DNA from 4 places in the Acidovorax sp. DW039 genome. Region 3 is predicted to be linked to each of the others. Evidence: predicted binding sites of a transcription regulator. Region 3 holds the regulator's gene; each other region holds the start of a gene.
What was found. Region 3 encodes LexA, which represses DNA repair genes until DNA is damaged. Its sites were predicted from a motif close to ACTGTATNNNNATACAGT; they were not measured.
Positions count from the first base shown of each region.

Region 1: recA (recombinase RecA) is a predicted target of LexA. The motif match lies at 1,855-1,872, and genes of this name have one in related genera.
Region 2: imuA (translesion DNA synthesis-associated protein ImuA) is a predicted target of LexA. The motif match lies at 2,478-2,495, and genes of this name have one in related genera.
Region 4: AACH87_RS16150 (DNA topoisomerase IV subunit B) is a predicted target of LexA. The motif match lies at 2,665-2,682, and genes of this name have one in related genera.

Region 1 is NZ_AP029019.1:4,809,177-4,816,977, reverse strand. Features, by position in the region: gene AACH87_RS21570 (adenylate/guanylate cyclase domain-containing protein) at 1-577, shown strand, start outside; gene AACH87_RS21565 (DUF4148 domain-containing protein) at 737-1,087, shown strand; gene AACH87_RS21560 (MarR family winged helix-turn-helix transcriptional regulator) at 1,237-1,737, opposite strand; gene recA (recombinase RecA) at 1,948-3,009, shown strand; gene recX (recombination regulator RecX) at 3,209-3,679, shown strand; gene AACH87_RS21545 (hypothetical protein) at 3,676-4,233, opposite strand; gene argC (N-acetyl-gamma-glutamyl-phosphate reductase) at 4,503-5,435, opposite strand; gene sucC (ADP-forming succinate--CoA ligase subunit beta) at 5,629-6,789, shown strand; gene sucD (succinate--CoA ligase subunit alpha) at 6,805-7,701, shown strand.
Region 2 is NZ_AP029019.1:2,631,529-2,639,329, reverse strand. Features, by position in the region: gene AACH87_RS11825 (DNA polymerase Y family protein) at 1-1,402, opposite strand, end outside; gene imuA (translesion DNA synthesis-associated protein ImuA) at 1,533-2,432, opposite strand; gene AACH87_RS11815 (superoxide dismutase family protein) at 2,639-3,157, shown strand; gene AACH87_RS11810 (DUF2268 domain-containing putative Zn-dependent protease) at 3,390-4,019, shown strand; gene AACH87_RS11805 (DUF4124 domain-containing protein) at 4,165-4,800, shown strand; gene AACH87_RS11800 (nucleotidyltransferase family protein) at 4,923-5,495, opposite strand; gene AACH87_RS11795 (hypothetical protein) at 5,962-6,381, shown strand; gene AACH87_RS11790 (hypothetical protein) at 6,378-6,617, shown strand; partial or broken gene AACH87_RS11785 (IS5 family transposase) at 6,761-7,611, opposite strand.
Region 3 is NZ_AP029019.1:2,503,466-2,511,266, reverse strand. Features, by position in the region: gene adk (adenylate kinase) at 23-679, shown strand; gene AACH87_RS11135 (asparaginase) at 821-1,777, opposite strand; gene lexA (transcriptional repressor LexA) at 1,866-2,540, shown strand; gene AACH87_RS11125 (D-2-hydroxyacid dehydrogenase family protein) at 3,308-4,315, shown strand; gene AACH87_RS11120 (branched-chain amino acid ABC transporter substrate-binding protein) at 4,441-5,571, opposite strand; gene AACH87_RS11115 (hypothetical protein) at 5,703-5,903, opposite strand; gene AACH87_RS11110 (DNA polymerase III subunit chi) at 6,256-6,690, opposite strand; gene AACH87_RS11105 (leucyl aminopeptidase) at 6,687-7,801, opposite strand, start outside.
Region 4 is NZ_AP029019.1:3,615,174-3,622,974, reverse strand. Features, by position in the region: gene dapA (4-hydroxy-tetrahydrodipicolinate synthase) at 1-441, opposite strand, end outside; gene AACH87_RS16165 (class I SAM-dependent methyltransferase) at 472-1,026, opposite strand; gene AACH87_RS16160 (hypothetical protein) at 1,152-1,298, shown strand; gene AACH87_RS16155 (MFS transporter) at 1,308-2,525, opposite strand; gene AACH87_RS16150 (DNA topoisomerase IV subunit B) at 2,715-4,697, shown strand; gene AACH87_RS16145 (lytic transglycosylase domain-containing protein) at 4,743-5,597, shown strand; gene parC (DNA topoisomerase IV subunit A) at 5,594-7,801, shown strand, end outside.

The DNA.
Region 1 (7,801 bases), 2.3 Mb from region 3:
GGAGCGGCAGGTGGCCATTCTGTTTGTGGACTTGCGGCGCTGGTCCGGTCTGGCCGAGCGCCAATGGCCGCATGACCTGGCCTGGGTGCTGGACCAGTACTTTGCGCGGGTGGGGGCGGCCGTGCAGGAACGCGGGGGCCTGGCCAACCAGTTCATCGGCGACAGCGTGATGGCCATCTTCGGTCTGCAGTGCGACCTGCCTACCGCGTGCCATCAGGCACTGCAGGCGGCTGCGCTGATCGAGCAGCGCATGGAAGCGTGGGGCGAAACCTTCCGCGACCAGTTCGGCCAGCCGCTGGACTTTGGCATGGGCCTGCACGCTGGCCGCGTGGCGCTGGGGCAGGTGGGCTACGAGGACACCACCACCTTCAGCGCCGTGGGCGAGGTGGTGAACACGGCCAGCCGCCTGCAAGACCATTCCAAGGTGGTGGGTGCGCGGCTGGTGCTGTCGCTCGAATCAGCCCGCTGGGCCGGAGTGGCCGATGCCCTGGGCACGCCTGAAGAGGTGCAGGTGCGCGGGCGTTCGCAGCCGCTGCAGGTGCTGCATGTGCGGCACCCTTCGCAGCATTGGGCATAGGGCTGCGTAGGGGCGGGCGCGAAGGGTAGACCTGGAGTCCCTGGCAGCTCGCAAAACCTGTGCGTTTACGCACATACGCCAGAGGCGCAAAAGCAGAAACTTCTTCCCATGCAGCAAGCAATCACGCCCTGCACATCTCACTCCAAAGGAAGAACTGCCATGACCAACGCCAAGACCCTGATCGCCATTGCCACCCTGGCCGCTGCCACATTTGCTGGTGCTGCATCTGCCACTCCCATCAACGAACAATGGGGTGGTGACGAGCCCGTGGCCCAAGGCCCCGCACTGAGCCGCGCCGAAGTGCAAGCCGACCTGAACCTGTGGAACCGCGCTGGCCTGGGCCAAGCCAACTACAGCGATCGCACCCCCGACGCAGACCCCACCTACGAAGCCCGCCTGGCCGAGTACCGCCGCCTGCGCAGCGGCCCCGAGTTTGTGGCCGAAGTGCGCCGCCTGGGCGGCGAAGTGAGCCAGGTGGCCGGCAAGGGGGCCGCTGCCAGCGCCCACTGATATACGGGATACGGCCCCGCCGAAGCAGCTACCTCAAAGGCTGGGGGCCGTTAACCGCCCGGCCTTTGAGGTTGCGTTGGCAACTCGACTTGCCTGTTGGAACGAACGGGCCTGCTGACCCTGTCTTTGCAGGCGCGTTGACCGGGTCCTCACTCTCCCCCGCTGGCATAAGCCTCCAGCCCGATGGCCACCACGGTGGCCACCTCATCGCCCACCTCGGCGCGAAACTCCGCCTCTGCCTGCGCAACGGCTTCACGAAAGCCCTGCAGCCACGCCAGCCCCGTAGGGGTGAACCGCACCCGCCGCGCGCGCGCATCGTGCGGGTCTGCCTCCCGCGTCACCAATCCCCACGCCTCACATTGGTCCACCAGTTGCGCCATGGACTGCTTGGTCATGCCTGCGCGCTGCGCCAGGTCCGTCAACCGGTCTCCACCCAGCGCCAGGTGCCGCGTCAGGTGGATGTGCGCGGCACTGACCTGGTCACGCGCGGCCAGGTTGGACAGGGCCAGAGGCACATCCACGCTGCGCGCCATGAGCTGCAGCACCCGCGCATCAAAGCGCCGCATGGCGTGCCCCAGCAGCCTGCCCAGGTGGGTCTGGCGCCAGGCATCGTCCGAAGGTGCAAGTGCAGGAGGGGCGGGATTTTTCATGGAGTTTCAGCACCTGTGCGGGCGGAAAACTGGGGTGCACAAATGGTAAGGCAAACTGACTAAAAAACTGTTTACTTGGTCTGCATGGCCATCTACATTACTGGTCAAGCAGCCAGTACTGTTTTTAATAACAGCCTCTCCGCAGAGGCGGCAGATGCTGCAGAGATTGCAAGCCATTTCACAGGTCATCGATTTATTCAGGAGTCATCCATGGACGTCAAAGCCAACAACCCCGCTCTCGCCGCCAACAGTGAAAAAGCCAAGGCCCTGGCTGCAGCGCTGGCCCAGATTGAAAAGCAGTTCGGCAAGGGCACCATCATGCGCCTGGGTGAAGGCGAGGCCATTGAAGACATCCAGGTGGTGTCCACCGGCTCGCTGGGCCTGGACATTGCGCTGGGCGTAGGCGGCCTGCCCCGTGGCCGCGTGATCGAGATCTACGGCCCTGAATCGTCGGGCAAGACCACGCTCACGCTGCAAGTCATTTCCCAGATGCAAAAGCAAGGCGGCACCTGCGCCTTTGTGGATGCTGAACACGCACTGGACATCCAGTACGCGCAAAAGCTGGGCGTGCATGTGCCTGACCTGCTCATCAGCCAGCCCGACACTGGTGAACAAGCGCTGGAGATCGTAGACAGCCTCGTGCGCTCGGGCGCCGTGGACCTGATCGTGGTGGACTCGGTGGCCGCCCTGACCCCCAAGGCCGAAATCGAAGGCGAAATGGGCGACGCCCTGCCCGGCCTGCAGGCCCGCCTGATGAGCCAGGCGCTGCGCAAGCTCACTGCCACCATCAAGAAGACCAACTGCATGGTCATCTTCATCAACCAGATCCGCATGAAGATCGGTGTGATGTTCGGCAGCCCAGAAACCACCACGGGCGGTAACGCGCTCAAGTTCTACGCTTCCGTGCGCCTCGATATCCGCCGCACCGGCACCATCAAGAAGGGTGACGACGCCATTGGCAACGAAACCAAGGTGAAAGTGGTGAAGAACAAGGTGAGCCCACCCTTCAAGACCGCCGAGTTCGACATCCTGTTCGGCGAAGGCATCAGCCGCGAGGGTGAAATCATCGACATGGGCGTGAACGCGAAGATCATCGAAAAGAGCGGTGCCTGGTACGCCTACAACGGCGAAAAAATCGGCCAAGGCCGCGACAACGCCCGCGAATTCCTGCGCGAAAACCCCGACCTCGCCATAGAGATTGAAAACAAGGTGCGGGAATCGCTTGCGATTCCGCTGCTGCCGACGCAGGAGGCAGCGGCCAGCGAGGCGTAAGCCGAGCGGCACCGCAGGTTCGCAAAAACAAGGTGCGGGAATCGCTTGCGATTGCGTTGACTTGCGCTGCTGCCCACGCAGGAAGCAACAGCCAGCGAGGCCCAAGCCATAACACAGCCCTGTCGCCGTAAAGCTTCAGGGCTGAATGCCATCTAGCGCACGTCCATCAAGCGTAAGTAGCTACCAAAAGCATAGCAAAATGGGTTTTGCCACGTTATCCCTCAAAGGCCGTGCGTTGCGCTTGCTGAGCCAGCGCGAGCATTCGCGCGATGAACTGCGGCGCAAGCTGCAGCGGCATGTGGAAGAGGGGGACGATCTGGAGGCGGTGCTGGACGATTTGCAGTCAAAGGACTTCATCAGCGAAACCCGTGTGGTCGAGTCCACTCTGTACCGCCGTGCCAGTCGCCTGGGTTCGGCCCGCATCCGCCAGGAATTGCAGGCCAAAGGCCTTGCGCCCGAGCTGGTGCACCAGGCCCTGGTGACCCTGCAAAGCTCGGAGTTTGAGCGGGCCTATGCACTTTGGCAGCGCCGGTTTGGCGAACTGCCCGCCGATGCGCAGGAAAAGGCCCGGCAAATGCGCTTCCTGATGGCCCGAGGGTTTGCGGGCGATGTGGTGCAGCGCGTGCTCAAGGGGCACCGCCCCGAGGGGGACGCAGATCTGAATGCCTAGCGGGACGCGGGCGGAATCGCAGGCAATGCCTGTGGTGCGTCCGGTGACACACCGTGTGGGATGCTCGTGCCACCTGTCGATGGCTTTCCGCTCGTGCCTTGGGGGGAGCCTTGAGGCATGCCAGGGCGGCTTTGGGGCGATCCGCCCAAAGGCGCTCCCAGGCTTTCTCGGCCCGGCGCTGCGGGCGTATCTGCGGCTTGCGGGGCGGGTGGAGTGGCGGCACCTGAATGGGGTTGCCCCGTGCTACGGTTTGCAGCACCCCCGGCTGCCTTGCCGTCCGGTATGCCCATCTCGCTTCGGGTCGCTCCGGGGTCGGGGCCACCCGTGGTGGCCCCTGCTGGCGACGTGGCCGGGCCATCCCCGATGCCTGACCGTGCAGCCCCTTCCGGCCCCAAGGTGTTGAAGCCCAGCACAATGAGCAGCGCCAGTGCCGCAGCACCGATAAAGAAGTACATCAGACCCGAGTTCTCTCGCCCGCTGGTGGGCTGGGGCAGGCCTCCCTCTCCGTGGCTGCCAGCAGGGCGTGGAGGGTGGTGGGCGGGGGGGGGCGTCATGGGGTACCTCTTGATAGCTTGAAAACTTGAAAACAGACCAGTTCAAGTTAAGAGGTAGGGGTGGCGCCCTTTGTCAGACGAGAGCGTGCATCCACGTAGCCAGGTGAGGCAGCAATCAAGTCAGGCCGCCGTGCAGCGATGCACGCAGAGGCGGATGCAAAAAAGGGAAGGTGCATTGCTGCTCCTTCCCTCTCTTGGATTTCTTTGGCTGAAGTGGCTGGACGGGATCGAAGGAGATCAACACCTCATCCGTTCCGGGCTCTTGCCCCTCAAACGCCCAGCATCAGCCGCATGTTCTGCACGGCGGCTCCGCTGGCGCCTTTGCCCAGGTTGTCCAACCGGGCAATCACTACCGCCTGGCGGTATTGCTCGTTGGCAAACACGCGCAGCTCCAATTTGTTGGTGTCGGCCAGGGTGTCTGCAGCCAGCTTCAGGTCATCCGTCGGGGGTAGCACGCTGACCCATTGCTCGGGGGTATTGGTCTTGGCGTAGTGGCTCGCCAGTGCATCGTGCAGGTCGCTGGCTTTGGGTGCGCCGGGCAGCAAGTCCAGATGCAATGGCAATTGCACCAGCATGCCCTGGCGGAAGTTGCCTACGGCTGGGATGAACACCGGGCGACGTGTCAGGCCGGTGTAGCGCAGGATTTCTGGAATGTGCTTGTGGGCCAGGCCCAGGGCATACGCCTCATAAGGTGCTGCAGTGCCTGCCTCGTAGGCCTCGATCATCGTGCGGCCTCCTCCCGAGTAGCCGGACACGGAAGGCAGGCTCAAAGCTGCGTCTGCAGGAATGAGGCCTGCATCTACCAGGGGGCGCAGCAGTGCAATCGCCCCCGTGGCGTAGCAGCCTGGGTTGGAGACGCGGGTGGCCTCGCGCACGGCCTGGGTTTGCGCGGCATCCAGCTCGGGAAAGCCATACACCCAGCCAGCAGCCGTGCGGTGCGCCGTGCTGGCGTCAATCACCTTCACCTTGCGGCCGGTGGTGCGCTCAATGTCGTCCACCATCGCCACGGTTTCGCGCGCTGCATCGTCGTGCAGGCACAGCACGACCAGGTCCACACCCGCAATCAGGTCGCGCTTGGCGGCAGGGTCTTTGCGCAGTTCGGGGGCAATGCTCACCACTTCGATCTGAGGCAAGGCCTGCAGACGCTCACGGATCTGCAGGCCCGTGGTGCCGGCTTCGCCATCGATAAAGACTTTGGACATGGTGGTGCTCCTGCGAAAAAGGGGGTTCAGCGAGGTGTTCTGGCCCTGCTTGGCTTTACGAAGTACGTAAGTTCCTCACAAGGATGGTGCGTTGCAGCATGATACAGTCGCAGGTTGCCATGTCCCAAGCCCGCGGCCAGACAATTTGTTCATGGCAAACGGGTAACTACCACCCTTCCCTGAGAGAGACCTCATGAAGATTCACGAATACCAAGGCAAGGAAATCTTGCGTCAATTTGGTGTGCCCGTTCCGCGTGGCATTCCTGCATTCACGGTGCAAGAAGCCGTGGAAGCCGCTCAGAAGCTCGGCGGCCCCGTGTGGGTTGTCAAGGCCCAGATCCACGCCGGTGGCCGTGGCAAGGGCGGCGGCGTGAAGGTTGCCAAGACCATTGATGACGTGAAAGCACGCGCCAGCGAAATCCTGGGCATGCAACTGGTCACGCACCAGACCGGCCCCGAAGGCCAGAAGGTTCGCCGCCTGTACATCGAAGACGGCGCCGACATCAAGAACGAACTGTATGTGTCGCTGGTCACCGACCGCGCCACGCAGAAGGTCGCCCTGATCGCTTCGAGCGAAGGCGGCATGGACATTGAGGAAGTGGCCCATTCCACTCCCGAGAAGATCGTCACCGAGATGATCGATCCCCTGGTCGGCATCACTGCCGAACAAAGCAAGAAGGTCGCTGCTGCCATCGGCCTGACTGGCGCTTCCATCGACCAGGCCGTAGACATCTTTGCCAAGATCTACAAGTGCTACATGGACACCGACGCGTCGCTGGTGGAAATCAACCCGCTGAACTGCGACTCCAAGGGCAACCTGATGGCTCTGGACGCGAAGTTCAACTTTGACTCCAACGCGCTGTTCCGCCACCCCGAAATCGTGGCTTTCCGTGATCTGGACGAAGAAGATCCAGCGGAAGTCGAGGCTTCCAAGTTTGACCTGGCCTACATCAGCCTGGACGGCAACATCGGCTGCCTGGTGAACGGTGCCGGTCTGGCCATGGCTACCATGGACACCATCAAGCTGTTCGGCGGCGAGCCAGCCAACTTCCTGGACGTGGGCGGTGGCGCTACGGCCGAGAAGGTCACCGAAGCGTTCAAGATCATGCTCAAGAACCCCAAGGTCAAGGGCATTCTGGTCAACATCTTCGGCGGCATCATGAAGTGCGACACCATCGCCACTGGCGTGATCACCGCCTGCCGCGCCGTGAACCTGTCCGTGCCTCTGGTGGTGCGCATGAAGGGTACGAACGAAGAGCTGGGCAAGAAGCTGCTGGCCGAGTCCGGCCTGCCCATCATCGCTGCAGACACCATGGCCGAAGCCGCGACCAAGATCGTTGCTGCCGTCAAGTAAGCCCGGAGAACATTCATGTCGATTTACATCAACAAAGACACCAAGGTCATCACCCAGGGCATCACGGGCAAGACTGGCCAGTTCCACACCGAAAAGTGCCAGGAATACGCGAACGGCAAGAACTGCTTCGTGGCGGGCGTGAACCCCAAGAAGGCGGGCGAGTCGATCTTCAACATCCCGATCTACGCCACCGTCAAGGAAGCAGCCCAGCAAACGGGCGCTACCGTGTCCGTGATCTACGTGCCTCCAGCAGGTGCTGCTGCAGCCATCTGGGAAGCGGTGGAAGCCGACCTGGACATGGCCATCTGCATTACTGAAGGCATTCCAGTGCGCGACATGCTGGAAGTGCGCAACAAGATGAAGGCCAAGGAAGCGGCTGGCGGCAAGAAGACCCTGCTGCTGGGCCCCAACTGCCCTGGCCTGATCACGCCCGACGAAATCAAGATCGGCATCATGCCCGGTCACATCCACCGCAAGGGCCGTATCGGCGTGGTGTCCCGTTCGGGCACGCTGACATACGAAGCTGTGGCCATGCTGACCGAAGTAGGTCTGGGCCAGTCCAGCGCCGTCGGTATCGGTGGTGACCCGATCAACGGCCTCAAGCACATCGATGTGATGAAGGCTTTCAACGACGATCCAGACACTGACGCTGTGATCATGATCGGTGAAATCGGTGGTCCTGACGAAGCCGAAGCCGCCCAATGGTGCAAGGCCAACATGAAGAAGCCCGTGGTGGGCTTCATCGCGGGCGTGACAGCCCCTCCCGGCAAGCGCATGGGTCACGCTGGCGCGCTGATCTCCGGCGGTGCTGACACGGCTGACGCCAAGCTGGCCATCATGGAAGAGTGCGGTTTCGTGGTGACACGCAACCCCTCCGAACTGGGCAAGCTGCTGAAGGCTCAGCTCAAGTAAATCGGACCTTTTAGTCCACAGCCCGCCTTACGGGTTGTGCCAAGGCTCGAAGCCCGTGATCGCAAGGTCACGGGCTTTTTTGCTGTCCTCTCCGCTCACA
Region 2 (7,801 bases), 130 kb from region 3:
ATCTCCCCCATGTGCCCCGCCCTGCCTCACCATGGCTTGCTGCTGATGTGCCTGATGGGACTGAGTTTGATGGGGCTGAAAGAGCTGAGCGTGGCAAACGCTCGCGAAACACCCACACATGCCCGACCCGGTCGTTATGGGCCACAAAGTAGTCGCGCACCACAAGGCCAGAGGTCACGCCCCCGCTCTCGTCCTGCAGCGGCTGTGCATCAGCCGATGGCTCAGGGGCGGCCTCCCACCAGGCAGCCTCCAGCCGATGAGGGCCTGCCACCAGTCGCAAAGGCCCCAGATAGCACGGGCGGCTGCCCTGCACGGCAAGCCGTTGGGGTGGACGCAGCAGCCAGGTGGGCCACAGGCTGGCGTCAGGCAACGCGGTGCGCGACGTGGTTTGCCCAGCCGTGGGCGCAATCGCCCCACCCTGAAGCGCCTGTGTGGCAGGTTGCCAGTGCTGCATGCGTTCGGGGCGGTGATCAGCCGCCAAGGCCACGCCTTGCACCTGGTCTGCTCCCAGCCGGGCAGACAGGCGCTCGACCAGTTGATGCCAGCTTTCACTGTTGGCTTCACTTTCTGCACTGCGGCCCATACCGCCTGCAGCTCCCGCAGGCGGTAGCAGGCTGGCACTGGCTTGAGGCATGGGTACCGTTTCCAGGGCGCGCAGCGCAATCTGGTTGGCCGGTGCGGCCAGGGGCGTGCGGGCCAGGTTTTCTGCCAGCAGGAGGCGCAGATGCCCCAGCGCCTGGGTAGGCTGCGCCGTGCGCACTGGCAAGGCCTGCCAGGGGGGCACCGGCATGCCATCGACCTTGCGCAGGTCGTGGTGCCAGGCCAGCTCCAGCGCCAGCACGCCCTGCTGGCGGGCCTGCAGCCATGCCTGCAGCGCTTGCAGCAAGCCGTGGGCGGACCACAGCAAGGTGTCGGCAGATGTTGCCAGCATGGGCAGCTCTGCCGACAGCGCAAACACCTCTGGCAGTTCCAGCCAGGTGTGGGTGTGGGGCGCATCGCCAAAAGCGCAGTCCAGTGCCCGCAAGGCAGGCGCGCCCAGCCGCCGTGCCACCCCATCACGCGGCAAGGCACGCAGCTGGCCCCAGGTGTTGCACCCCATGCGCGCCAGGCTGGCTACATGGGGGCGCAGTGCTGTCAGGGTGTGTAGGGGTAAGTCATGTGGCACCCGCCTGGGCATGGGTTGCCCGGCCAGTTGCAGCCGCAGCAGAGCCAGTGCCTGGAATGAGGTGGGGCCTTGCCCCAGCAGCGGTGAGATCGAAATTTTTGTGCTTTTTGTACTGGCTGGGGCACTGGCCAGCAATTGATCCAGCAGCGCAGCGCGGCCACCCCACAGCCGCTCGGTGGTCGATACCTCCAGCAGCAAGGCCTCGTCCACCCGGGCTACGCGGGGGGTAAAACGCAAGGCCCACCAGGCATCGGCATCTGGTAGCGTGACGTTTGCGATGAGCGACGCACCCTCTGTACGCTTGCCCGCAGCATCGTTTGTATGGGCCGAGCACCCAGACGCTGAGACTGCAGAAGCCGACGATGGCTCACAAGGCGGCAGGCTCGGCCAGGCGATCCAGTGCATGTGTCATCCCTTTCTGCCCTGCCCTGACGATGGCTCCCGCTACCGCATTGGCCACCGTATCAGTCACCGCACCTGCGGCTGGCAAAGGCACCCCAGTGCTGATGCTGCGCCGTTGCTGCGCTCGTACAGCCGCCGCAGCCAGCACCTGCGCCAGCCGATCTGAGCACCCGGGCAGCACCACAGCTTGTGCCAATGGGGGGCCACGCCGCTTGATGACCTGCACCTGCATGGCCTGGGGCGTGACCGCATCTGGCCGCACCGCCAGGCGCAGCGGTGCGGGTGAGGCCTGTTGGCGTGTGCTGGCCGGGCGCAGCACCCACAACAGTTGCCCCATCTGCGCAGCTGCCAGGTGCAGTCGCCGCAGCTGCTCTGGCAAGGCCTGCGGCAACCACGCCACGACGGCCAGCACATCGCGGCAGCGCAGGGCTTGCTCGGCCGCCCACAGGGCAGCGGTAGCCGCAGCTTTGCCGCCAGCTGCGCCCAGCAGCGCGTTGCCAGCGTGCACCCGGAACAAGCGCTCAGGCGGAAGGCCTGCAGCCCGCAACGCTGGGGCAAAGGGTTCGCAAGGTGGGGCTACCAGCACCACGGTACCGGGCCGGGCAGCAGTGGCCTGTGCCAATGCGGGCAGCAACAGTTGCCAGGTGTGGCGTGCGGGGTCTGCATGCAGCAACTCAGTCAACGCGCCCACAGGCCAGCCGCCGCCGGGCAGTTCAGCATCCAGCGCGGCATAGCCCGTGGGCTGGGTGACGGTGGATACATGCGCATCACACAGCTGGTGCCCAAGCCACACGCCTGGCACATGCACAGACTGCGCCGCAGAGGATGCGCGGCGCTGAGAGCTGGACGACATTGCTGCAGACATGGTGAACAAGGGGCGGTAAGCCGGTTGAAGCGATAGTGCTCAATAACTGTATATTTATACAGTATATGAGGATTTCAGGCCATGCCAGCCCTTCACGGTACTGAGTTTTGTGGGGCACTCTCAATCCGCAGCCATGGCAGCGACCTTTTGGTTACCATGCCTGCGCAAGCGCGTTTTATGGCCTTTTCCCATTCAAGGAGCACTTCATGAATCTTCGTTTTTTTCTGGCATCAGCGGCTGTTGCTGCTGTGGCTGGCTGCGCCTCTTACAGCACAGGCCCCAGTGCCACAGCGCAACTGCAAGCCACCAAGGGCAACACCACCACAGGCACCGTGCAGTTTGTGCAGATGGGTGATGTGGTGAAGGTGTCGGGAACGATTACCGGCCTCAAGCCCGGTGCCGAGCACGGCTTTCACATCCATGAAAAAGGCGACTGCAGCAGCGGCGACGGCATGAGCGCTGGCGGCCATTTCAACCCCGGCGGCAAGCCCCACGGCCACCATGGCATGGGCGACCACCACACCGGCGACCTTCCCAGCCTGAAGGCCGATGCCAATGGTGTCGCTACCTTCAATTTTGAATCGCGCATCATCCGCGTGGGCAGCACGGATAACAACATCATTGGCCGCGGCCTCATCGTGCACCGCGACCCCGATGACTACACCACCCAGCCCACCGGTAACGCCGGGCCTCGTCTGGCCTGTGCTGTGATTGCCGCCAAGTAACACTCTCTGTCCCCTCAGAGCGGCTAACAAAACTCAGCGCAGCGGTTCTGGCCAGGCGCTGCGTCGCAGGCAGTACGCGTAGTACGACAAGACGCGGCAACGACGCCAAAAGAGTTTTGTTAGCCGCTCTAAGCCATCGCAGATGGCTGGGGGATAGCAACAAATCCTCTGGTGACCCGATCCGATTGGTGATTCAGCAGGCCGCATTTTTCAGGATAGGCAGGACCCATACTTGAGCCTTCATTTCCACTTTCCTGACGCAGGCGGACGGCTGGCCCCCTGGCTGCCGCAACTGCGCAGGCTGCTGGTCACCGCCGCCGACCGTGTAGCCACCCTGCTCCCAATCACCCCACTGGATGTAGTGACCTACGCGACCGAAGCCGTAATTCCTGAGCTGGGTGTCAATGGTTTTGCCGAGGGGCAGCATTTGCTACATATGAAGGTAGACCCCGGCAATCCTTATCTTGCACAACACATCCAGACCGCCGTCCCCGCCCTATTTGCCCATGAAGTGCACCACTGCATGCGAGAGCGTTCAGTAGGTTACGGACGCACGCTGCGCACAGCCCTGGTCTCAGAAGGGCTGGCCTGCCACTTTGAAGTGGAGGCCATGGGGCATACACCCTTCTACGCCCAAGCACTCTCCACCGAGCAGATCAGCTCCATGACGCAGCGGATGCAGCCTGAGCTGGATGCGCCTTGGTACAACCACCCCGCATGGTTCTTTGGTAGCCCTGCAGAGTCGATTCCTCGGCACTGCGGATATTCAGTGGGGTTTGCACTGGTGGGGCAATACCTTGCACGCCATCAGCTCAGCGCCAGCGCAGCAGTCAACGTACCTGCCGAGGCTTTCTTCGGCTGAGACACGTTCAAGACCCAGCGTCACTCTGTAACCACTGCCGCATTTACGGCCCCACGCCTTTGTCGATGTAACAGTTTGAGGACAATTTGCATATGCGGTCAGCGCACACATGAGCTCAAACGTTGCACTCTGTACAGGAGGAGCCATGAGAAAAAGCCAACTGATTGCAATCGTTATCGGCACTGTCGTGACCGCAACGGCACAAGCCCAAGTACATCGCTGCACCAACGCAGCAGGTCAGAGCGTCTACACCGATGCGCCTTGCCCCGAAGGGCAAACTAGCAAGCTGATCGAGCGCCAAAAAAGTGCGGCAGAAATTGCCCAGGAGCGTGCCAACGCAGAGGCAGCCACTGAAAGGAAATACCGCGCCCAATCGGCCGAACGTGCGCAGCATGACGCCTCAACTTCATCCCCAAGCCCAGCGCCAACCTCTACAAACACCCCTACCTCCCTGGTCAATTCACCAGCCTGCAAAAACGCGCAGAAAGAGATGGAGTTTGTCTCCAGCATTCGCACGCTGTCGCCGGATGAAAAGCGCATGCGCACCAATGCCGCCATCACCAATGTGAACGCTGCCTGCGGCACCAACACACCGCTCATGCAAGAGCCACCCAAGGTGATCGTGAGAAACCCGGTCATTACCCATTGCGACAGCGGCTTTTGTTACGACGATGCCAGAGGCGTCTATAAAAAGAACAACGCCGACTCCATCACCGCAGCCGATGGCCGCATTTGCACCAAGTCTGCTGGTAAGTCCACGGCAGACTGGCGCTGCTCCTGAGCCTGTTGTGCGGTTTGTGGAGGCTGCCTCATTGCCCTTTAAGGGGACTAAAGAACGCGCATCAAGCTAGGGCCACGTTGGTTGGCCTCCGTATTACCCCTGCCCCAGATCAGCGCCCGCCACTATCTCCTTGCAGCGTTTGGTTCTTCCGCCAGCAAAGCTTCGGCTCGCGCCAGCGCCTGCACGGTGTCAATGTCTGTCACCACGCCCTCATCCACCACCGGCACGGCCAGCCCGTGCCCCTGATCTGCCCATTTACGCACCACGGGCGCAGCGCCCTTTTCGCCCTGCAGGGCCAGCAAGTCGAGCAAACAGTCGCGCCCAAATGCCACCGGGTGCCCGCGCTCGCCCGCAAACTCCGGCCATGCCACCACGGCCCGTTTCTCCTGCAGCACCTTCGCCATGGCCTGCAGCGTGGCGGGCTGCACCAGAGGCAAATCGCCCGGCAGCACCAGCCAGCCTGCAGCGCTCACTGTTTGCCGCACAGCGGCTGCAATCGAATCACCCATGCCTGGGTGCCCGGCATCCTCCACATGCCATGGCAAGCCACTGGCGCGCACTGCGTCCAGCGTGTGCTGCAGCACCGGCTTGCCCGCTAGCAGGGCCTGCAATTTGTGCACTGTGCCGCCGGATGCCTTGAAGCGTTCGCCACGGCCTGAGGCGAGGATGAGGACGGTAGGTAGGTTGAGGGGCATGGAAGTGGATGAGGAAAAGCTTGGTTGGGGCAAGTCAGATCATGGCATCGCTGCGCGGCAGCGGCTGGGCCATGACCGGCAAACTGCGCTGCGACCAGCCGGACATCTTTGCGCCTGAGGCGGCTGACGATAGGGAGCAAAGTGCAATCAGCGCAGTGTGAAATGACGTGATTGCGGCGGATATACCCCGTTAGAGCACTTCAAAATTGATAGCTGCTTGCGCTTATCCAGAAAGCGCTAGACGCCATTTTTATGCAACAGGATGATTTGCAGAACAAGGGGAGCCTCAGGTTGATTTCAGACTTGTGCTCGGCCGCCATAGATAGACAGTTTCGGTCCGCAGCGATTTTGTTGCCGCGCCACAGGGATCGGTCACTGTCGGCCCTTCAGTTACAGTCCTCGCCCTTCGGGTGGTACATCGGCTGCTGTGGCCGTGCAAACTGCAACTCGCGGAGATGAAAAAAATATGCTGCTAACCGATATAGCCGTCGAGCACACTTTGGTGTCCAAAAAGGATGGCGTTCGCCAGACCTTCCTGCTGCATCCTTTTACCGATACCCAGCGCGATTCGCTGGGCAAATTCGAACTCGTTCGCGGCGTCAGCCAGCCTGGACTCAAAGACGTGAAAAAGTCCACCTTCGTATCGTTTCACCAATTGGCGGAGTTGTATGCGAAAGGCCTGCTCGACGAATTCGGGTTTTCCGTTCGCATGTGTCCGGGCAAAGGCACCTACCCTGCCAAGCTGCCCGCCAAAAAGATACTGCCCACCAGCATCAAGCCCGGCTCTTCGTTCGACCTGGCGGTGCAAAAGGTGGACATTGCCAAACCGGCGACTCGCGAATTGAGAACAGCCTTGCTCCGCGCCAACGTCAAAATTGAAGCGTGACGGCGCTGATGGATAAAGGAGCCACTGTGAACCCACACATTGCGCATGCTGAACTGATTGCTACATTCAAGCGGGCCGAGGCAGATGCCGCTCACAAGTTTGGGCTGATCAAAGCGGCTGCGAATAAAGGGCCCAAGGCCATCCAAGCCGCTACCGAAACAGCGGCAAAGGCCGCCAAGCGCAGGGACTCGTTTGCGAAAAAACTGGAAATTCTGGGGGTGATCCTCAAGGATTGAGGGCCGCCAAACCTACGGCGCATCTCCACTGCTTTGTGCACAAACCCAATACCCCCCAACCCCAACCCCAGACGCAGACGCAGACGCAGACGCAGACGCAGACGCAGACGCAGACGCAGACGCAGACGCAGACGCAGACGCAGCTATGCCACGGTCGCCACAGGCACCGTTGTCGGGCACCCAAGTTGCGTGAAGCGGTTGAGCAATGCCACCCGCACATGCAACTCTGTGACCTGGCGCTCAAACGTGCGCGCCCTCACCCGCCCCAGCCTTTGGCAGGCTCGCAGCGCTGCATTGCGCACTGCTGCTCCATCCCCGGTTTCCTTCCACGGCTTGCCGTTCTTGCGCGGGGGGGATTACCGCCTGCACGTCTCTTTGGGCTATCGCCGCATGGCAGCCTTTGGTGTCATAGGCACCGTCGGTGCTCACACTGGCTATCGGCTCATCCGGGAGTATCTGCGCTAGAAGTCCGGGCAGCATGGGCGAGTCGCCCACGCTGTTGTCTGTGACTTCAATGGCCTGTCGCTCCAGCGTGCTGGCATCCATGCCCAAATGCACCTTGCGCCATTGTTGCCGGTATTCAGCCCCATGCTTCGTTCGCTTCCACTCCCCTTCGCCCAAGAACCTGATGCCTGTGCTGTCCACTAGCAACACCAGCGCTGTGCTGCTGCGCTGGTAGGGCAGTTGTACTTGCAGAGTTTTTTGGCGGCGACTCACGGTGCTGAAGTCGGGAACCCGCCAGATGCAGCCGGCTTTGAATCAGCCCCAGGCTTTGGCGCAAGGCCAACCCAAACAGGCTCTTGATACTCAGGCAAAACTGGATGGCGGCATCTGTGAACGTGCGATGGCGACCCCGCTTGCCACTGGCAGGTGCGTACCACTGTATGTCTTTGTCCAGCCAGATTGTGAGCGACCCTCGGGCTTTGAGTACTGCGTTGTACTCCGTCCAGTTGGTGGTTTTGTAGCGGGTCTTTGGCTACCGGGGTTCACTCATGCACTGAGACTACCAGTGCAATGGGACCGATTTGTGCAACAAAGCCTATCAGTACCCCAAAGCTGCCGCTGATTCAAAACAGATGGATCAGCACATATGCATAACGCAAAGGCTTGCAGCAAGAATATAAAAAAATCAACAAAAAAATGCGCAGAAAATTTAATAAAAAATTCCCAAAAAAAACTTGCAC
Region 3 (7,801 bases):
TTTTAAAACCTTGAGGACCTCCATGAGACTGATTCTGTTGGGCGCGCCCGGCGCCGGAAAGGGCACGCAAGCCACCTTCATCTGCCAGAAGTATGGCATCCCGCAAATCTCGACTGGAGACATGCTCCGCGCTGCCGTGAAGGCCGGTACGCCGCTGGGTCAGCAGGCAGAGGCAGTGATGAAAGCCGGTGCACTGGTCAGTGACGAGCTGATCATCAATCTGGTGAAGGAACGCATCGCCCAGCCCGATTGCGCCAACGGTTTTCTTTTTGATGGCTTCCCCCGCACCATTCCCCAGGCCGACGCCATGAAGGCGGCTGGAGTGAAGCTGGACTATGTGCTGGAAATCGACGTGCCTTTTGAGGCCATTGTCGAGCGCATGAGCGGCCGCCGCTCGCATCCCGCCAGCGGTCGTACTTACCACGTCAAGTTCAACCCGCCCAAGGTAGCGGGCAAAGATGACGTGACCGGTGAAGACCTCATCCAGCGTGACGACGACAAGGAAGAGACCGTCAAGAAGCGCTTGCAGGTTTACAGCGACCAGACGCGCCCCCTGGTGGACTACTACAGCAACTGGGCTCAGCAAGACCCATCGCAGGCTCCTAAATACCGGGCCATCAGCGGCACAGGTAGCGTGGAAGAGATTACGGCGCGAGCGCTGGAAGCTTTGAGCCGCTAAACAAGAGAATCAGAGGCTATTGCCTCACTTGGCAAAAATGCCGCACAGATTTCGGTCTGTGCGGCATTTTGAGTTTTTGGGATTAAGAGACCTGAGTCTTTTGCATCCTCAGGTAACGTATTCAGCGTGACAGCGGAGTTTTCATGCCCCGATCAAGTCAAGCATCAACGAAACCCTCGCCTTGACGGGAGACAGACCAGGGTAGGTAGCGAAGTCACCGGTGTCTCCGACAATACGATGCCCCTGACTGCAGCGGGTGGACTTCACGACTCGAACGCCCGACGCCTTGGCGCGCATCAGCGCCTCCTTGAGCTCCACATGCAGCGAGCCATTGCCTGTGGCTGCAACTACCAAGCCGCGAACACCCGCATGCACCAGGGCATCTACCGCGCGTGCGCTGGCGCCTGCACCACTCACGACGATCTCCACCCACGGCCATTGCTCTGGAGGTGGGAGCTGAGCCACCAGTCCAGCCTGGGGCGCAACATCGTCAGGCTGCGGCGCGGTCCGTGCCCACCGCACTTCCCCCTCTTCCACCCAGCCCAAAGGCCCTATCTCGCCGGAGCTGAATGCGTCCACGCGATAGGGGAAGGCTTTGTGAACGGACTGCGCACCATGGATGACCCCTGCAGCAACCGCCATGACCCCAGCAGACTGAGGGTGCAACACGACCGCAATGGCATCGAGGAGATTCTGGGGGCCATCAGGTGTGAGAGCGCTGGCAGGTCGCATGGCACTGGTCAGCACAATGGGCTTGGTGGTTCGCACTACAGACTGCAAGAACCAGGCTGTTTCTTCCAACGTGTCGGTGCCATGGGTAATCACGACCCCCTGCACGCTGACGTCCTGCATCAGCGAGGCACATCGCAAAGCCAGATCGCGCCAGACGCCGAAGTTCATGTCTTTGCTGTCCAGCTGAGCCACTTGCTCGCACTGCAACTCACAACCCTTGGCGACATTCTCCAGACCAGGAACACCGCTAAGCAACTCGCCCACGCTTACTTCGCCAGCCTTGTAGCCGACGTTATCACCAGCACGCGCAGCCTTTCCGGCGATGGTCCCCCCCGTTCCCAGAACGACTATTTTTTTAACACTCACTTGCACACTCCCAAAAACTGGTGAAAAATACAGCTACTGGATTAAAAAACAGTATCCTTCAAACCTGCAAAGAATTGATCTCGCAGCCATGCTCGACAACCCCAAACTTACGGCACGCCAGCAGCAGATTCTGGACCTGATTCAGACCGCTATCGCCAAGACGGGCGCCCCCCCTACCCGCGCCGAAATTGCAACAGAGCTGGGCTTCAAATCCGCCAACGCGGCAGAAGAGCATCTGCAGGCGCTTGCCCGCAAAGGCGTTATCGAATTGGTCAGTGGGACGTCCCGTGGGATCCGTTTGCGCAATGACACAGTGCGGGCACTCAATGCAGCGCGGGGTCAGCATTTCGATGCACCACTGCGTCAGCTGTCGCAGCTTTTTCTGCCATTGATCGGTCGGGTTGCCGCAGGCTCTCCCATTCTCGCGCAAGAACACGTAGACCAAACCTATTGCGTGGAGTCGAGCCTTTTTCAGCACAAGCCGGATTACCTGTTGAAGGTGCGCGGCATGTCCATGCGGGATGCAGGCATCATGGATGGCGACTTGCTGGCTGTTCAAGCTACGCGAGACGCTCGCAACGGGCAAATCATCGTTGCCCGGCTGGGTGAGGAAGTAACCGTAAAGCGACTCAAACGCACCGCCAAGGGTATCGAACTGCTGCCCGAGAACCCAGACTACCCCGTGATCACGGTGCAGCCGGGTGAGCCTTTTGAGATTGAAGGTTTGGCGGTGGGCCTGATCCGAAACACTTTGCTGATGTAAGAAATTCTGTCTGTTTCTCAGGTGGCGGGCGTTGGGCGGCTTGAGAGGGCTGCCAGCCCTGAGATGCAGCATTATTTGAAATCCTGCCTATGTTCATTCACCGAATTTCGGAGCATTCACATGGGTACTGGGTTTTCAGCCTTGGCGGCAATTTCTTCGCCTTTTAAAGCGTTGGCTCGATGGATCGGGTCTACCGAAACACATACGCTTTCCCAACACCAAGCCTCCAGCCATAGCGCAGGGTGTACTGAAGTAGGCGCGGATTGGTTGGGGTTTGCGGGTTCGGGATCGAAACAGTCGTTTCTCCCAATCAAATCGTCTCTGCCACACCTGCCTTTCGAGAAACACACTCGCGCTCGCGGCGCAGAGAGGTGCTTGCATGGCGAATTCAAATCTGTTGCTAAACAGGGGGCTACTGCCACGAGCAATGCGCCCCTCAGAACCCAATCACATTTACCAAAACCCAGGGTTCTTCGAGTGATCCACTCCGGTCCCCCAGAGAGTGGCAAATTGGTGATTTCAGGACGAATGGCAGATGTTTGTGCAGAGCTGGATCGGCTTGCAAGGCATGAGTGTCCAGCATTCCTGCAATGAAATACGGGCCGCGTTGAACACATGGACCAATCCATGTCGTTTTTCAATTTGTCTCATCTCGCAGGCGTCCCGCTTTCGCAGTAAGGTGCCAGGTGCTACATCACGTTGCATTTAACCGAATGCTCCGGCGGCCCTTCACGCACTGAGCTGTACGGGCAAGGCACAATATCGGTATGAATATTGTGATCCTGGACGACTACCAAGATGCAGTGCGCAAGCTCCATTGCGCCTCTCGGCTGGATGCCTATACCGCCAAGGTGTACACAAACACCATCAAGGGCCTCGGCCAGTTATCTGTGCGACTGAGGGATGCAGACATCATCGTCCTCATCAGGGAGCGTACTCAGATCACCAAGCAGCTCGTCGAGAAGCTTCCTCGACTCAAACTGATCGCACAGACGGGCAAAGTCGGTAGCCATATCGACGTGGCTGCATGTACAGAACGCGGCATCGCCGTGGCAGAAGGCGTTGGCTCGCCCGTAGCTCCGGCTGAGCTCACCTGGGCCTTGGTGATGGCAGCCAGTCGGCGTCTGCCGCAGTACATATCCAACCTGAAGCACGGTGCATGGCAGCAGTCAGGCCTTAAAAATGCGTCCATGCCTCCCAACTTTGGCATTGGCACCGTGCTGCGCGGAAAAACATTGGGCGTGTGGGGTTACGGGCGCATCGGTCAACTCGTCGCAGGCTATGGCAAGGCCTTCGGTATGAATGTGCGCGTCTGGGGACGCGAAGCCTCGCGCGCAAAAGCCCTGACAGACGGCTACCAAGCAGCTACCAATCGCGAAGAGTTCTTCTCCCAATGTGACGTTATTTCGTTGCACCTGCGATTGAATGAAGAGACGCGCAATATCGTCACGCTCGAAGACCTTTCCTGCATGAAGCCGACCTCGCTGCTGGTCAACACTTCCCGTGCGGAACTCATCGAGCCAGACGCACTGATTGCGGCGTTGAATCGGGGGCGTCCTGGGATGGCTGCGGTCGACGTGTTTGAGAGCGAGCCCATCCTGCAAGGTCACGCCCTGTTGCGGCTTGAAAACTGCGTTTGCACCCCCCACATTGGCTATGTGGAGCAGGACAGCTATGAGCTCTATTTCGGTGCAGCTTTCGACAATGTGGTGAATTTCATCAAGGGCACACCGACCAACATTGTGAATCCCGGTGCCTTGCAAGTACGCCGATAGATAGGTTGGCAGCCTCCGGGCGAGCACTTGTCTGCTTGTTTGGCGTGAAGTATTGATAAACACAAAACAAAAGGCCCTCTGCCGTGGAACAGAGGGCCTTTTGCCTGAAGAGACGGAACTGTTGATCAGTTCAGAGGTGTCTTCTTGCCATCCTTGTACACATACAGTGTGATGGCTGGGTTCTTCATTTCACCATTGGGTTCGAACTGGATCGTGGAGGTCACGCCCTTGAAGTTGGACTTCAGCAGTTCGGGTGTGTAGACCTTGGGGTCCACAGAGTTGGCACGCTTCATGGCATCGACCAGCAGGAAAGTCGCGTCATAAGTGTAGGGGCTGTAAACCTGGAACTGGCCAGGGTACTTGGCGTCGTACTTGGTCTTCCAGGCCTTGCCGCCAGGCATCTTGTCCAGCGATGCACCGCCTTCAGCGCACACCACATTGGCCAGAGTCTTGGCGCCTGCGGCCAGCTTGGCGATTTCAGAGGTGCAAACGCCGTCACCGCCGAAGTACTTCACGTTGCCCATGCCCAGCTGCTCCATCTGGCGCAGCATAGGACCAGCTTGTGGGTCCATACCGCCGTAGAAGATCGCATCTGGGTTCTTGGACTTGATGGCAGTCAAGATCGCCATGAAGTCTGTGGCCTTGTCAGTGGTGAACTGTTCGTCCACAACCTTCATGCCCTTGGCGGCTGCAGTCTTCTTGAAAACGTCTGCAACGCCTTGGCCGTACGCAGTGCGGTCGTCAATGATGGCCACGGTCTTCAGCTTCAGGGTGTCTGCAGCATAGAAGGCCAGACCAGCGCCCAGGGCGTTGTCATTCGCGATGATACGGAATGTCGTCTTGTAGCCAGGCTTGGTCAGATTGGGGTTGGTGGCAGCACCGGTAACGTGGGGGATGCCGCAGTCGTTGTAGACCTTGGAAGCAGGAATGGTTGTACCGGAGTTGAGGTGACCGACAACACCAGCAACCTTGGCATCGCACAGCTTTTGTGCAGCTGCAGTGCCCTGCTTTGGATCAGCAGCGTCGTCTTCCGCGACCAGTTCAAACTTGATCTTCTTGCCACCAATGGTGACGCCCTGTGCGTTCAACTCTTCAACGGCCATGCGAGCGCCATTTTCGTTGTCCTTGCCGTAGTGAGCTTGGGCGCCGGAAACAGGAGCCACGTGACCGATCTTGACCACCTGCTCTTGTGCAGAGGCCACACCGGCAACAGCTGCGATAGCAGCAACCACGGTCAGTTTCAACTTCAATTGCATATCAATCTCCAGTAAAGATAAACGCTGAGAATTTTTCTTGTGTCTCAACGCAGTGGAACATATCGCAATTTACAGGCCAACTCATTAGGGAACACGATTAAATGGAGCCGAAACCACAAGGGATTACCCTGTCATTGTTGAGTTGGATCAGTGTCGGTGCTCGCCAGCTCATCTGCCACAGCCTCGTACACAGCTTGCCTCACCACTGACTCGATCTCCTCACGCAACCGCGGCAGCACTGATCGGGTCTGCTCTTGCACCACCGTGGCGATGGCTTCGCGCAGCCTTTTGTCCAGCACCACATCGACACGCTGCATCACGCGGTGCACCATGTACTCTTCAGCCCCTTCAGGAAGGGCCCGTACCTGAGTGTTCGATGGGCGAGTGGCAACAGCAGGAGCTACTGCTGCTGAACGATTCGGCGCGTGTGCCGGAGTTGCCGATGTCTGAGCAACCGCAGGTCGCGGCACCGACGATGCGCCGGAATGTGCGGGGCGCACAGGGACGGCTAGTGCAGGCTGAGCGGGGGTTCTGGAAGGCGCCACCCGCGACGAAATCAGACCGCTTGCACCAGACTGGGCCACTGGTGGCGGAGACGGTTGCGCCGGAATGGGTTCGCGCACCACTTCGGTGAGTGTGGGAACGAAGCGCGGCGGCACTCTAGGAGGTGTGGTCGCCATGTCATCAACCTCCTTTTAAAACCAGATCGTGGCGAATGATCTCGTAGCCACGAGCCGCGTAATGCTTCCAGCGCAGCCGTGCTTGCCCGCGATCAGTTTCATCGTGGGAGCTGACCACCTCCACCAACCGGGAAAAGCGCTCAAATGCGGTGGGAACCTCGAATCCGAGATTCAGCAGCACATCGTGATGGGGTGAGCGACCGAGATCGCTCGCAAGCACGACTGGGGATGCGGTCATGAGATCTTCATCCGCATCGTCCATGCAATGGGCTACAAAGTCTTGAGGTGACAGCGACCAGAGCATGCGATCCAGTTCGGCGAGCATGGGCACAGGCCCATGAATCACCAGCCGGGCACCGGCGCGCAGTGCCTTGCGCGAAAAGCGGCATGCATATGCCAGCTTGTCTGGGGCATTGAAATGGAACGCGATCTCTGTCATGCCTGCTTGGCTGCGGCGCCCGCCTTGGTTGGCTTGGGGGTCTTGCCCCGTGCAGGAGTTGCACGGGTGGCAGCAGCGCGCTTTGCCACGGCAGACAAGCTTGCCTGTGTCAGCAGATACCGCATCAACAAGCCGACAGGACGTCCCGTGGAGCCCTTGGCGGCGCCGCCCTTCCAGGCAGTCCCCGCGATATCGAGGTGGGCCCAGGGCATGTCTGCCACAAACTTCTGCAAGAACTTGGCGGCAGTGATGGAACCACCGGCCCGCCCAGCTACGTTGCCCATGTCTGCAAAATTGCTCTTCAAGCCTTCGGCATATTCATCGTCCAGGGGCATACGCCAGCAAGGGTCCAGCGAAACCTCCCCGGCTTTTTCCAGAGCCGTCGCCAGATCGTCGCGGTTGGCGTAGAGCCCGCTGCGCACCCCGCCCAGCGCGATCACGCAGGCACCGGTAAGGGTGGCGATGTCAATCACCGCAGCGGGCTTGAAACGCGCTGCGTAGGTCAGCGCATCGCACAGCACCAAACGGCCTTCCGCGTCCGTATTCAGTATTTCGATGGTCTGGCCGCTCATGCTGGTGACCACGTCTCCGGGCTTCACAGCACGGCCATCAGGCATGTTTTCACATGCGGGAATCAGCCCCACCACGTTGATGGCAGGTTGCAGTTCGCCAAGCGCCTTGAACACGCCCAACACACTGGCTGCACCGCACATATCAAACTTCATCTCATCCATTTCGCCCGCAGGCTTGATGGAAATGCCGCCCGTGTCAAAGGTGATTCCTTTGCCGACCAAAGCAATCGCTGGCTGATCCTTTGCACCGCCACGGTAGTGCAGTTCGATGAAGCGCAGAGGCTGCTCCGTTCCCTGGGCCACTGCCATGAACGCCCCCATGCCCAACTTGGCCACCTCCGCAGGGCCATGAATCTTGCATTGAATGCGCGGCTGCTTGGCCAAACTTTTGGCTGCGTCGGCCAGCATGGAGGGCGTTGCATGATTGGCTGGGCGGTTGCCCCATTCACGCGCAAACTCCACCCCGGCTACCAGAGCCACACCGGTGTCAAACTCGGACCGAACCTTGGCAACATCAGGCACGCCCACCACACAACGCG
Region 4 (7,801 bases), 1.1 Mb from region 3:
CACCGAGCGGCCGGGCACGTTGTACAGGATGGTGGGCAAGTCACCCACCGCCTCTGCGATGGCCTTGAAGTGCTGGTACTGGCCTTCTTGCGTGGGCTTGTTGTAGTAGGGCACCACTTGCAATTGCGTGTCTGCGCCCACCTTCTTGGCAAATTTGGCCAGCTCGATGGCTTCGGCGGTGGAGTTGGCCCCGCAGCCCGCCATGATGGGTACGCGCTTGGCGGCCTGTTCCACGGCCACGCGGATGATTTCGCAGTGCTCTTCCACGTTCACGGTGGGCGATTCCCCCGTGGTGCCCACCACGCCGATGCAATCTGTGCCTTCGGCGATGTGCCAGTCGATCAGTTTGCGCAAGGTGGGGTAGTCCACGCTACCGTCCTCGTGCATGGGGGTGACGAGGGCGACGATGCTGCCGGTAAGGGGCACGGAAGAAGATGTCATGTCCGCAGAAGGAAACGGTAAAAGGGCATTCTAACTAGACGCGGGGCACAGACTGTGACGCGCAGGGGCTGGGCCCTGAGGTGTTTCCCGTACCGCAGTGATGCGCTGCACAAAACGGGCGGGGTTTTCCAGGTAGCCGTCTTCGTACGCCACGATGCGCAGGCCGCTGCAAACCTGTAGCAGCTCACCAGGGCGCAGCAGGAAATCCGGGCGGCTGGGGCGGCCCACAGATTCATTTCCGTGCGCAAAAGTCTCGTAGATCAGCACGCCTGCCGGGGCGAGGCTATCCAGCAGAACGGGCATCAGCGGGCGCCACAGATAATTGGTCACCACCACGCCGCCAAACGTCCGCCTTGGCAGAGGCCAGGGGCCATTTTCAATATCTGCACACACCAGCGTGCCCAGGCCCTCGCAGGCCGCCAGCGCTTCTGCAGAGCGATCAATGCCCGTAACCCGGTAGCCCAGGCTGCCCAGCCAGCGCATATGGCGGCCTGCACCGCAGGCTACGTCCAGAACTTCGCTGCCAGCGGGGATCAGGTGGCTCCAGCGCTGGACCCATGGGGAAGGAGCTTCAGTTCCGTGCATTGCTATTGATTTGATAGCTGCCTGCGCTTGATGGGTAAGCGCCAGCCAGCAAAAACACTCTTATTCACCAATGTGCCACTGTTTCACAGGCAGCGCACAGCAAGCCTCAGAAGCAGGACCACACCTTGTCCGCCACCATGACCATGAAGTCCGGCACGGTATACATAGCAAACACCAGTGCGCAGACGCCGATGGCTGCCGCCCACCCCAACACCCGCCACCCGCGGCTGCGCACTGGGGTTGTGGGCGTGGATGAGGTGGTGCTCATGTAGTGCTCATGCTCAGGCGGGATGGGGTTGGGTGCGCTGCAGGGGCGCTTCCTTGATGGGCAGGTTGACCAGACCGGCCAGCACGCCTAGCGCGATGGCGATGTACCAGACGATGTCATAACTGCCGGTGGCGTCATACAGATAGCCCCCCAGCCACACGCCCATGAAGCTGCCGATCTGGTGGCTGAAGAACACAAACCCGCCCAGCATGGACAAATGCTGCACCCCAAAAATCTGGGCAATGGTGGCATTGGTGGGTGGCACTGTAGACAGCCACAGCGCGCCCATCACGGCAGAGAACACGTACACCGACAGGGGCGACAGCGGCACCAGCAAGAAGATGCTGATGGCTACTGCCCGTGCCAGATAGATGAACGACAGGATGAAGCGCTTGGGCATGCGCTGCCCCAGCGTGCCTGCGATGTAGGTGCCAAACACGTTGAACAGCCCGATCAGCGCCAGCGCGTAGCTGGCCACCTGGGGCGACAGGCCATGGTCCTTGAGGTAGCTGGGCATGTGCACCCCGATGAACACCACCTGGAAACCGCACACGAAATAGCCCGCCATCAGCAGGTTGAAGCTCGGGTAGCTGAAGGCTTCCTTGAGCGCGTGACCAATGCTCTGCTCCCGCTTGGGAGCGGCAGAGCCTTCAAAGCCGGGCTCCCGCAGACCGAACGCCAGCGGGATGATCATCAGCACCGCCAGCGACAGCACCAGCAGGGCCTGCTGCCAGCCCAGGCTGGCAATCAACTGGCCCTCCACAGGCACCATCAGGAACTGCCCGAATGAGCCCGCCGCGGCCGCCACCCCCATGGCCCAGGACCGCTTTTCAGGGGCAATCTGCCGCCCCAGCACGCCATAAATCACCGCATAGGTGGTGCCCGCCTGGGCTGCGCCAATCAGCATCCCGGTAGTCAGTGCAAACATGAGCGGCGTAGGAGACAAGGCCATGCCTGCCAGCCCCATCCCATATAGCACGGCTCCGCCCATCAAGACCTTGAAGGCCCCAAACCGGTCGGCCGCCATGCCGGCAAAGATGCCGATCAAGCCCCAAGACAGGTTTTGCAGCGCAATCGCAAAGGCAAACGACTGCCGCGTCCATCCCATCTCCTGCGTAATGGGTTGCAGCCACAGGCCAAACCCGTGGCGGATGCCCATGGACAAAGTCACGATGGCTGCCCCGCAGACCAGCACCTGGGCCATGGATAGTTTGGGAGGATTCATATGCATGCACCGGAATGTAGCGAGATTGCGTGAAACGCGCTGGTACACGGTTGACCAATACAGTTGCCAGCGGGGTCGGATGGCCTGGGCCTGCGCGGGCTTGCCGCTCAACCTGTCTGGAAAGCAAACGAGGGATGAGTTGAAGGCTGTTTATTTATCCAGCCTTTGCTGCGCTGCCGCACTACAATCCGCGCCATGGCAGCCAAACCTTCCTCTGTTTCCGCAAACGAATATTCCGAAGGCTCGATCCGCGTGCTCAAGGGCCTGGAGCCCGTCAAGCAGCGTCCGGGCATGTACACCCGCACCGACAACCCCCTGCACATCATCCAGGAAGTGCTGGACAACGCTGCCGACGAGGCCCTGGCAGGGCATGGCAAGAAGATCAAGGTGACTTTGCACGCCGATGGCTCGGTCAGTGTGGAGGACGATGGCCGCGGCATTCCCTTTGGCATGCACCCCGAAGAAAAGGCCCCGGTGATCGAACTGGTCTACACCCGCCTGCACGCGGGCGGCAAGTTCGACAAGGGCAAGGGTGGTGCCTACAGCTTCTCGGGCGGCCTGCATGGCGTGGGCGTGTCGGTGACGAACGCATTGGCCACGCGGCTGGAGGTGGCCAGCCACCGCGAGGGGCAGGTGGCGCGTCTGGCTTTCTCTGGCGGCGATGTGATCGAAGCGCTGGTGGTCCGCCCGCTGGAGCAAGGCGAGCGCAAGCAGGGCACCACCGTGCGCGTGTGGCCGGATGCCAAGTATTTCGAGTCCAGCGCCTTGCCCATGGGCGAGCTGACCCACCTGCTGCGCAGCAAGGCGGTGCTGATGCCTGGCGTGTCCGTCTCGCTCATCAACGAGAAGGCGCGTGACACCCAGACCTGGCAGTACAAGGGCGGCCTGCGCGACTACCTGACGCAGACGCTGACTGCCGACCCGGTGATCCCCCTGTTTGAAGGCGAAGGCTTTGCCGACAGCGGCAATGAGAGCTTTGCCGAAGGTGAAGGCGCTGCCTGGGCCGTGGCCTTTACCGAAGAGGGCGCTCCGGTGCGCGAGAGCTATGTCAACCTGATCCCCACCAGCGCGGGCGGCACGCACGACAGCGGCCTGCGCGATGGCCTGTTCAACGCAGTCAAGAGCTTCATCGAGCTGCACAGCCTGGCCCCCAAAGGCGTCAAGCTGCTGCCCGAAGACGTGTTTGCGCGCGCCAGCTATGTCCTCTCAGCCAAGGTGCTGGACCCGCAGTTTCAGGGCCAGATCAAGGAGCGGTTGAATTCACGCGACGCGGTGCGCCTGGTCAGCGGCTTTGTGCGCCCGGCGCTGGAGCTGTGGCTGAACCAGCATGTCGAATACGGCAAGAAGCTGGCCGAGCTGGCCATCAAGGCCGCGCAGACCCGGCAGAAGGCGGGCCAGAAGGTGGAAAAGCGCAAGGGCTCTGGCGTGGCCGTGCTGCCCGGCAAGCTCACCGACTGCGAAAGCCGCGACACCAGCCACAACGAGGTGTTTCTGGTGGAAGGCGACTCGGCCGGTGGCAGCGCCAAGATGGGCCGCGACAAGGAAAGCCAGGCCATCCTGCCCCTGCGCGGCAAGGTGCTCAACACCTGGGAGGTAGAGCGCGACCGCCTGTTTGCCAACAACGAAATCCACGACATCTCGGTCGCCATTGGTGTGGACCCACACGGCCCCAATGACACGCCGGACCTGAGCGGCCTGCGCTACGGCAAGGTCTGCATCCTGAGTGATGCGGATGTGGACGGATCGCACATCCAGGTGCTGCTGCTCACGCTGTTCTTCCGCCACTTTCCCAAGCTCATCGAAGCGGGTCACATCTATGTGGCACGGCCGCCGCTGTTCCGTGTAGACGTGCCTGCGCGTGGCAAAAAGCCTGCTGCCAAGATGTATGCGCTGGACGATGGGGAACTCAATTCCATACTCGACAAATGCGCCAAGGAAGGCGTGCCGCGCGACAAGTGCCAGATCAGCCGCTTCAAGGGCCTGGGCGAGATGAATGCCGAGCAGCTGTGGGAAACCACGCTCAACCCCGACACCCGCCGCCTGCTGCCCGTCAAGTTGGGAGACCTCGACTTCGCCGCTACCGAAGGCCTCATCACCAAGCTCATGGGCAAGGGCGAGGCCGCCGCGCGCCGCGAACTGATGGAGCTGCACGGCGATGCGGTGGAGATCGATATCTGACCTCCCTCTGACCCCCATCTGACCAAATCGGCTCCGCTGTCTTTCATGAAAACGTCGCGCCCAAAAGGCCTCTTGCGCTTTTCTGTATTGGGCTTGTCGCTCTGCTTTTTGCAGCAACAAGCCCACGCAGACCTGTGGGCGCATGTGGACGAGCGCGGCGTGACGCACTTTGCGGCCGAGCAGCTCGATGAGCGCTACCAGCTGTTCTTTCGCGGCACCGAATTCGATTCCACCCGCGACGGCCCGGCAGGCCAGCCACCCATGCCGCATGCTCTGCCCAGTGCCGGTGCGCGGTTGCTGGCGTTTTTTGACATTGCCCCCGGCTACAAAAGCATCAAGCACCACCTGCGCGCCGCAGCCCAGCAGCAGGCGGTGGATTACGAGTTGCTGCAGGCGCTGATTGCAACCGAATCCGGCTTCGATACCCAGGCGGTGTCGCCCAAGGGGGCGGTGGGCTTAATGCAGCTCATGCCTGCCACGGCCAGCCGTTTCGGGGTGCGTGCCGATGCGCGCCGCACCGTGGAGCAAAAGCTGACGGACCCGGCCGTGAATGTGCCCACTGGCACGCGCTACCTGCGCTATCTGCTGGACCTGTTCCCGGGCCGCATGGATCTGGCCCTGGCGGCCTACAACGCAGGCGAGGGCGCGGTGCAAAAGGCGGGCAACCAGATTCCTGCGTTCAAGGAAACCCAGAACTACGTGCGCACCGTGATGGCGCTTTACACACAGCTCAAACCGCCTGCTCCGGTGCAGGCGCAACGGGCGGTGCCCGGGCGTGTGCGCATGCAATTGCAAGGCGTGCAAGGCGGTGCACAAAACCGCGGCGGCATGCCTGCGGATGTGCAGGTGGCGCTGCCCCGCCAGGCCAACGAAACTTTCTCGACCTCTCTTCACGAATGAGCGATTCCACTCTCTCCGATTTCACGACCACCGGCGATGACGGCGGCGACGCCCTGGACCTGGGCGGCTACGCGCAGCGCGCCTATCTGGAATACGCCCTCTCCGTCGTCAAGGGCCGCGCCTTGCCTGATGTGTGCGACGGCCTCAAGCCCGTGCAGCGGCGCATTCTTTATGCGATGGATCGCATGGGGCTGGGCTTCAGTGGGCCCACTCGCAACACGCCTGCCAAGCCCGTCAAGAGCGCCCGCGTGGTGGGCGATGTGCTGGGCCGCTTTCATCCGCACGGCGACCAGTCGGCCTACGACGCGCTGGTGCGCATGGCGCAGGACTTTGCGCAGCGCTACCCGCTGATCGACGGCCAGGGCAACTTTGGCAGCCGCGACGGCGACGGCGCTGCGGCCATGCGCTACACCGAGGCGCGCCTCTCCCGCATCACCAGCCTGCTGCTGGACGAAATTGACGAAGGCACCGTCGATTTCATGCCCAACTACGACGGCAGCACCCAGGAGCCGCGCCAGCTGCCCGCCCGCCTGCCGTTTGCGCTGCTCAACGGTGCCAGCGGTATCGCTGTGGGGCTGGCCACTGAAATCCCCAGCCACAACCTGCGCGAGATTGCAGATGCCTGCATCGCACTCATCAAGACGCCAACGCTGAGCCAGGAAGAGCTGCTGGCCATCGTGCCCGGCCCGGACTACCCCGGCGGCGGTCAGATCATCAGCAGCCCCGGCGACATTGCAGATGCCTACCGCACGGGCCGCGGCAGCCTCAAGGTGCGTGCGCGCTGGAAGATCGAGGACATGGCGCGCGGCCAGTGGCAACTGGTCGTCAACGAACTGCCGCCCGGCGTGAGCACGCAGCGCGTGCTGGAAGAAATCGAGGAAATCACCAACCCCAAGATCAAGGCGGGCAAGAAGGCGCTGAGCCAGGAGCAGACCCAACTCAAGGCCAGCATGCTGGCGGTGCTGGATGTGGTGCGCGACGAGTCGAGCAAAGACGCTCCTGTGCGCCTGGTGTTCGAGCCCAAGACGGGCAAGACGCCGCAGCAAGAGCTGATTACCGCACTGCTGGCCCACACCAGCCTGGAGACCTCGGCCCCCATCAACCTCACCATGGTGGGGCTCGACGGCAAGCCGGTGCTAAAGTCGCTGCGCGTGATGCTGGAAGAGTGGATCGCTTTCCGCCAGACCACCATCACCCGCCGCAGCCAGCACCGGCTGGACAAGGTTCTGGACCGCATCCACATTCTCGAGGGGCGGCAACTGGTGCTGCTCAACATCGACGAGGTGATTGCCATCATCCGCCACGCCGAGGAACCCAAGGCCGCGCTGATTGCGCGCTTCAACCTCAGCGACCGGCAGGCCGAGGACATTCTTGAAATTCGCCTGCGCCAGCTGGCGCGGCTCGAGGCCATCAAGATCGAACAAGAGCTGAAAGAACTGCGCGAGAGCCAGGGCAAGCTCGAAGACATCCTGAACAACCCCAGCGCCCTGCGCCGCACCATGGTCAAGGAGATTGAGCAGGACGCCAAGACCTTTGCCGACCCGCGCCGCACGCTGATTCAGGCCGAGAAAAAGGCCGTGGCTGAAGTGAAGGTGGTGGACGAGCCCGTCACGGTGGTGGTCTCGCAAAAAGGCTGGGTGCGCGCCCGCACCGGCCATGGCCACGAGGCCGCCAGCTTTGCCTTCAAGGCGGGTGACGGCCTCTACGGCACCTTTGAATGCCGCACGGTGGACACGCTGCTGGCTTTTGGCAGCAACGGCCGGGTGTATTCCGTGCCAGTGTCGGCCCTGCCCGGTGCGCGGGGCGATGGCCAGCCCGTCACCACGCTGATCGAGCTGGAATCGGGCACGCAGTTGCTGCACTACTTCGCGGGCCCTGCCACGGCCACACTGCTGCTGGCCAGTTCAGGCGGCTACGGTTTTGTGGCGGCGGTAGAGAACATGGTCTCGCGCCAGAAGGGCGGCAAGGCTTTCCTCACGCTGGGCGAGGGCGAAACCGTGTGCGTGCCTTCGCATGTGGCAGGTACTTCCGGCAGCAAGCCCGTGTTGCCCGCCACGCATGTGGCCTGTGCGTCCGTGGGCGGTCGCATCCTGACCTTTGAGATCACCGAACTCAAGACCATGACCAACGGTGGCCGCGGCCTGATGCTGATTGATCTGGAAGACAAGGACCAGCTGGCGGGCGCTGCAGCCTACACCCGCAGC